Regions from separate parts of the Micromonospora fiedleri genome, predicted to be linked through region 1. Evidence: riboswitches for the same ligand, from Rfam matches in the RefSeq annotation. Region 1 holds a riboswitch; the other holds the start of a gene.

Evidence for each region. Region 1 has a riboswitch for S-adenosylmethionine ahead of thrC (threonine synthase). Riboswitches for the same ligand answer to the same signal wherever they lie in the genome.
Region 2: linked by a shared signal. The riboswitch ahead of JMF97_RS17225 (ABC transporter substrate-binding protein) and the one ahead of thrC (threonine synthase) in region 1 are both predicted to bind S-adenosylmethionine.

The regions. Positions count from the first base shown of each region.
Region 1 is NZ_JAETXL010000007.1:190,778-194,181, reverse strand. It holds gene JMF97_RS20685 (DUF4232 domain-containing protein) at 13-690, opposite strand; gene JMF97_RS20680 (DoxX family protein) at 986-1,435, shown strand; SAM riboswitch class I at 1,617-1,752, shown strand; gene thrC (threonine synthase) at 1,762-3,048, shown strand; gene JMF97_RS20670 (GNAT family N-acetyltransferase) at 3,353-3,404, shown strand, end outside.
Region 2 is NZ_JAETXL010000006.1:32,647-36,050, forward strand. It holds gene JMF97_RS17210 (urease subunit alpha) at 1-307, opposite strand, end outside; gene JMF97_RS17215 (urease subunit beta) at 304-633, opposite strand; gene JMF97_RS17220 (urease subunit gamma) at 630-932, opposite strand; SAM riboswitch class IV at 1,366-1,478, shown strand; gene JMF97_RS17225 (ABC transporter substrate-binding protein) at 1,762-2,622, shown strand; gene JMF97_RS17230 (amino acid ABC transporter permease) at 2,658-3,404, shown strand, end outside.

The DNA.
Region 1 (3,404 bases):
TCTCGCGGCGAGTCAGTGCTGCGGTGGGACCGTGGTCGGGGCGAGCGGTATGGCGGGCGGCAGCGCCGAGGTGGGGGGCTGCTTCTTCCAGGCGCTCACGCCGACCCGGTTGGTGTTGCCGAGATCGATCGGCCCCTCGACGGCGACCTCCTGCGTCGGCTCTCCCTCCGCCGGGGCCACCTCCAGCCGCTGCGCGTTGGTGGCGACCACGGTCGGGTCGTCGACCAGGTTGCGCCAGAGCACCGCCGCGCCCGCGGCTTCTCCGGGCGCCAGCGTCAGGGGCCGGGGCGGGTCGTCGAAGCCCGACGTGATCCCTTTGGCCCCGGCGATCACCCGGACTCTGATCAGGTTGTCGTCGCTGTCCAGCAGCCGCAGCTGCGGATAGCCGTGCAGCCGGTACGGGCGGCTGCCGCAGTTGACCAGTTCCAGGCCCATCGCCCGCAGGCCCATCGCCGCGCTCACCCCGAGGGAGCTGATCCGTACCCCCTCGGCCGGGCAGGGGCCCGGTGCGGCGGTGTCGGCGGTCGGCGGCGTACCTGTCGACGGGGTGGCGACCGGTGGTGGGGCGTCGGTCGCGCCGGCGGTGGTGTCGCCGGCGTCGGGGGTCGGGGCGCACCCGGCGAGCAGGGCCAGCGTCGCGAGCGCCGCGACCGACCGGCGATACGACCGGGTCCGGCGCGTGGTGGCCATTGCTGGAGATGTCCTACGTGTCCCGCACATCGGGACATCGTCACATCGCCCGATACCGCGCGTGGCCCCGACGTCCCGGAATCGTGATCGAGGAGCACACCCGCCCCAGTAAGGGGATTCCCGCCGCGCGAGCCTTCCGCGAACCGGTTGGACGCTGAGTGGCGGGACAGCGCCCGGAAGTTTCAGCCGCTAGCATGGCTTGGGAGCGTTCCCACAGTCAGAGATTGCATCGACAACTATCTATTCATCTCGCATTCTGGATCCCCCCATCGGGATCTACTACGGAGGTATCCGAATGCGTATCGACCGGTTCGGCGGGCCGGCACTGTCCCTGTTCCGCATGGTTGTCGGCCTGCTCTTTCTCTGTCACGGCCTGGCCTCGTTGTTCGGCGTCTTCGGCGGTAACCGGGGCACTGGTGAACCCGTGCCGCTCGGTCAGTGGCCGGGCTGGTGGGCCGCCCTGATCCAGGCGCTCTGCGGTGCGCTGGTGCTGGTCGGCCTCTTCACCCGACCCGCCGCGCTGCTGGCATCGGGCTCGATGGCGTACGCGTACTTCGTGGTCCACCAGCCCGAGGCGCTGCTGCCGCTGCGCAACCACGGCGAGCTGTCCGTGATGTTCTGCTGGTCGTTCCTGCTGATCGCGATCCTCGGCCCGGGAAGCTGGGCGCTGGACAACCTGCTCGGTCAGCGCGGCGGGCGGGAACTCGCCCTCGACGCAGAAGCACGCAGTTCCGTGCCGGCCTGACCCTCCGTGCGAGAGTCGCGATCATGCTCGGACCTGGATCGAGTGGTCATCCGGCGGCGCTGATGCCGCTCGATCCAGGAATGAGCGTGACCTGCGGATCAACCCGCGATCTCGCTCACAAGCTGGGACAGCCAGGCGACGGCCCCGGCGCTACTGCCTAGAATCGGCAGCACAACTGCATACCTCATCCAGAGGGGCTGAGGGATACGGCCCGACGACGCCCCGGCAACCACCTCGCGCGCTCATCGTTGAGCGTCCGGCGGGGCAGGTGCCAATTCCGTCCCCGCCGCAGAGTGCGATGCGGGGAAAGATGAGAGGACTTCGACATGACGTCGACGCTCGCCCCCTCCGGCATCAACACCGCCACCAGCCCGGCCCGCGCTCTGGTCTGTCGCGCCTGTTCGGCCCGCTACCCCCTCGCCGCCCAGCACGCCTGTTACGAGTGTTTCGGCCCGCTGGAGGTCGACTACGACCCGGCCGCCCTCGCCGCCGTCACCCGGGAGCAGATCGAGGCCGGACCGCGCAACATCTGGCGGTACGCCGCCCTGCTGCCCGCCGGTCAGGACCCGGCCACCCGGGTCACCCTGGAACCGGGGTTCACCCCACTTGTCGCCGCCGACCGGCTCGCCGCCGAGTTGGGCATCACCGCCCCGCTGTGGGTCAAGGACGACAGCGCCAACCCCACCCACTCGTTCAAGGACCGCGTGGTGTCGGTGGCGCTGACCGCCGCCCGGGCGCTCGGCTTCTCCCGGTTCGCCTGCGCCTCCACCGGCAACCTGGCCAACTCGGTCGCCGCGCACGCGGCCCGGGTCGGCGTCCCCTCGGTGGTCTTCATCCCCAGCGACCTGGAACAGGGCAAGGTGGTGACCACCGCCGTCTACGGCGGTGACCTGGTCGCCATCGACGGCTCCTACGACGACGTGAACCGGCTCTGCGGTGAACTGGTGGAGACCGACGAGTTCGAGGACACCGCCTTCGTCAACGTCAATGTCCGGCCGTACTACGCGGAGGGTTCCAAGACGCTCGGCTACGAGGTGGCCGAACAACTCGGTTGGCGGATTCCCGCCCAGGTGGTCATCCCGATGGCCTCCGGTGAACTGCTCACCAAGATTGACAAGGCATTCACCGAACTGGTCGAGATCGGGCTGGTCGAGGCGCCCGCGGGCGGTTGGAAGGTGTTCGGCGCGCAGTCGGCCGGCTGCAACCCGATCGCCACCGCCCTGCACGCGGAGAGCGACGTCATCACCCCGGTCAAGCCGACCGGCATCGCCAAGTCGCTCAACATCGGCGACCCGGCCGCCGGTCTGTACGCCCTGGAGGCGGTACGCCGCACCGGCGGCTGGATGGAGTACGCCGACGACGACGAGATCCGCGCCGGAGTGCGGCTGTTGGCGCGTACCACAGGGGTTTTCGCCGAGACGGCCGGTGGCGTGACCGTGGCGGTGCTGCGCAAGCTGGTCGAGTCCGGCCGGTTGGATCCGACCGCCGAGACGGTGGTGTTCAACACCGGCGAAGGGCTCAAGACCCTCGACGCGGTGGCCGGCGAGGTGGGGCCGACCCATCGGATCAAGCCGTCGTTGCGGGCCGCCCGCGATGCCGGCCTGCTCGGCTGAGTTGACCATCGGGCACATGATCAGCGGAAATGCCGTGACCAGCGGTGAATGATCAAGCGGGATCGCTGGTGATCGAAGTGGATTCACGTTTCTTCAGAAATGCGGAAAACACGCCGACGAGGACTTGACGGCAAGAACCGCACAGCGGAAGATGCTCCGTGCGGGAGGGCGTATCGCCGTAGACTTTCAGTCTGTACGACCCAACGCCGGAGGCGTTGTGCGATCGACCCTCCCGACCAGCGTCCGAACGGGCCAGCGAGAAATTCGCTGGCCCGTTCGTCTTTTCCTCGCGCAGGCTGCCGACATGACCCTCACCATCGCGCCCTTCGGTGCCGGCGACGACACCGCCATCGAGC
Region 2 (3,404 bases), on a different contig from region 1:
GGTTGCCGGCCCGGCCCAGCGCCACGATCCGTCCGTCGCGCAGCCCCACGTCGGCCTTGACGATCCCCCAGTGGTCGAGCACCACCGCCCCGGTGATGACGGTGTCCAAAGCGCCCTCGGCCCGGGTGGCCCGGGACTGGCCCATCGACTCGCGGATCACCTTGCCGCCGCCGAAGACCGCCTCGTCGCCACCGACGCAGTGGTCGTGTTCGACCTCGATGAGCAGGTTCGTGTCGGCCAACCGGATCCGGTCACCCGTGGTCGGCCCGTACAGCGCGGCGTAGCGGTTCCGCTCGACGATGCTCATGCCGCTGCCTCCGACCCGGTGTCCAGTGCCCCGCCGCACCCGCCGCGCAGGCCGGGCACGATCCGGGCACCGGCCAACGGCACCAGGTCGACATTGCGACTGACCCCCGGCTCGAAACGCACCGAGGTGCCCGCCGGTACGGCCAGCCGCTGCCCCCAGGCGATGTCCCGGTCGAAGTCCAGCGCAGGGTTGGCCTCGGCGAAGTGGTAGTGCGAGCCGACCTGCACCGGCCGGTCGCCGGTGTTGACCACCAGCAGCGTGGTCACCGGCCGCCCGGCGTTGATCTCCACCGGGTCGGCGGCCAGCAGGATCTCCCCCGGGATCACGGGATCGGGTGGTGCACCGTCACCAACTTGGTGCCGTCCGGGAACGTCGCCTCCACCTGCACCTCCCCCAGCAACTCGGGGATGCCGTCCTGCACGTCCTCGCGGGTCAGCACGGTACGGCCGGCGGACATCAGGTCGACCACGGAGCGCCCGTCGCGGGCGCCTTCGAGCAGGAAGGCGGTGATCACCGCTACGGCTTCGGGATAGTTCAGACGCAGGCCGCGTTCGCGGCGGCGCCGGGCGACGTCGGCCGCCACGTGGACGAGCAGACGATCCTGCTCATGGGGAGTGAGATACAAGGGTGGCTCCCGGTGGGTGTCCGCGCCCCGTCGACCGCCGGCTCCGACGCCTCGACGCGCCGTCCCACGGTTCGGGGCTCGCCCGCCGGGTCCCGCCACGTGTGCGAGCCTCGGGAGTTCCACCCTCCCGGCCCACCTGGCGAGGCACCGACGGTGTCTTCTCGGATGCGGACCGCACCGCCCACCGCTGACCAGACCGTAAGGGATCACGCAGGCGGTGGCAATGGGCGGCCCACATCGCGGCCCCGGCTGCTCGCGTCGACCGGCCCTGGCCCGCGCGCCCGCCGAGCGCCGCCGCCCTCACCCCCCGCTGCACCCGGCGCGACTTCACCTCTCGGTGCGTCTACCTGCCGCAGCACCCGGATGACCAGGGCGTGAGGGCCGTCATATCGGGTGGACGCTGACCGGTCACCTGGTGCTAGCCTCGGCCGCAGGTCATGAGTGCCAGCGTGAAGCCCCGGCTTGCTGGCCGGCAACCCTCGTCCGCGCAGGGGTGCCCCGGGTGAGGACCAGGCACCGGTGCAACCACCGGTGCAAGCGTGGCCTGGTTTCCAGGTCATCACGACCTTGAGGGAGACCCATGTCGTACCGCAGTCGATCCGCACCCGTGACGGCCTGCCTCGATCTGACCCAACGTCGGCACGTCGACATGATGCGGGTCTGCAGCGCCGCGTGTAGCTGACCGCGTCGCTGCCGGTCGCCGAGCCTGCGGGCCTCGGGTAACCGGATCAACTCCCCCTCTTCCATCGGTTCATTCCAGCGGTCCGTCGTACGGCGGACCGTCGGTGCGGCACGTCCGTGCCCGCCGTCGTTCATCCAGGAGACACCTGTGCGAATCGTTCCTGCCCTGACCCGGGCCGCCGCCGTCGGCGTCGCCGCAGTCCTCGCCGCCGTCACGCTGACCGCCTGCGGCTCGGACTCGGCCGGCGAGGCCGACAACCCGTACAACCTGCTCCAGCCGGGGGTGCTGCGGGCCGGCACGCTCACCGACGCGCCGCCGAACGTGTACCTCAAGGACGGCAAGTTCACCGGCTTCGACAACGACCTGCTGGTCGCCGCCGCCGACAAGCTGGGGCTGCGGGTCGAGTTCGTCGGCACCGACTTCTCCGGCCTGCTCGCCCAGGTCAACAACCGCAAGTTCGACATCGGCAGCTCCTCGATCACCATCACCGAGGCGCGGAAGAAGACCGTCGACTTCGGCAACGGCTACGACTTCGGCTACCTCGGCCTCAACGTGCCCGCCGGTTCGACGCTGAGCAGCTTCGACGAGCTGGCCGGCAAGCGGGTGGTGGTCGTGCAGGGCACCGTCCAGGACGACTACGCCACCACCAAGGGCCTCGACCCGGTACGGGTGCCCGACTACAACGGCGCGCTCAACCAGCTCAAGGCGGGCACCGCGGACGCCTGGATCTCCCCGGCCGAGATCGGTGAGAAGACCGCCGCCGACAGCGGCGGCAAGATCACCGTGGCGGCGAAGGAACTCAGCCCGGCCCCGACGGCGTACGCCTTCGCCAAGGGCAACGACGCGCTGCGCGAGGCGCTGAACAAGGCCCTCGACGAGGTCATCGCCGACGGCACCTGGACCCGCCTCAACGCGCAGTACTACCCGGGTCGGGCGATCCCGGCCGACTTCGCTCCCGGCAGCGGCGCCGTGACCGCCCCGTCGGCGGCCCCCTCGGCCGCTTCCTGACCGGTACGACCAGCTAGCAGGGCGGAGGTTGACCCGTGGATCCGTTGCGCACCCTGTGGGAGACGTTCTTCGACTGGGAGTCGATGCGCGAGGCGCTACCCGAGATGATCACTGTCGGGTTGCCGAACACGCTGATCCTGGCGGTCACCGCCGCCCTGCTCGGCTCGGCGCTGGGCATCGTGCTGGCCGTCGCGGGCATCTCGCGGACCCGCTGGCTGCGGTGGCCGGCACGGGTCTGGACCGACGTGTTCCGGGGGCTGCCGGCCGCGGCGACGATCCTGCTGATCGGGGTCGGGCTGGCCCCGCTCGGCATGCAGGTGTGGGGACCCAACCCGTACCCGCTGGGCATCCTGGCGCTGTCGCTGATCGCGTCGGCGTACATCGGGGAGATCTTCCGTTCCGGCATCCAGTCGGTGGAGGCCACCCAGTTGGAGGCGGCCCGCGCGCTCGGCTTCTCCTGGGGCGAGGCGATGCGCCGGGTGATCATTCCGCAGGGCATCCGGCGGATCCTGCCGGCCTGGGTGAACCAGCTGATCGCCCTGATCAAGGACTCCAGCCTGGTCTACTTCCTCGGCCTGCTGGCCAGTCAGCGGGAACTGTTCCGGATCGGGCAGGACTACGCCGCCAACACCGGCAACCAGTCGGCGTTGCTGCTGGCCGGGCTCTTCTACCTGGTGCTGACGGTGCCGCTGACCCACTTCGTCAACTGGATCGACCGGCGACTGCGGCACGGCCGACCGGCCACCGGCCCGGCCGACGACGACCCCGACGACCTCGACCTG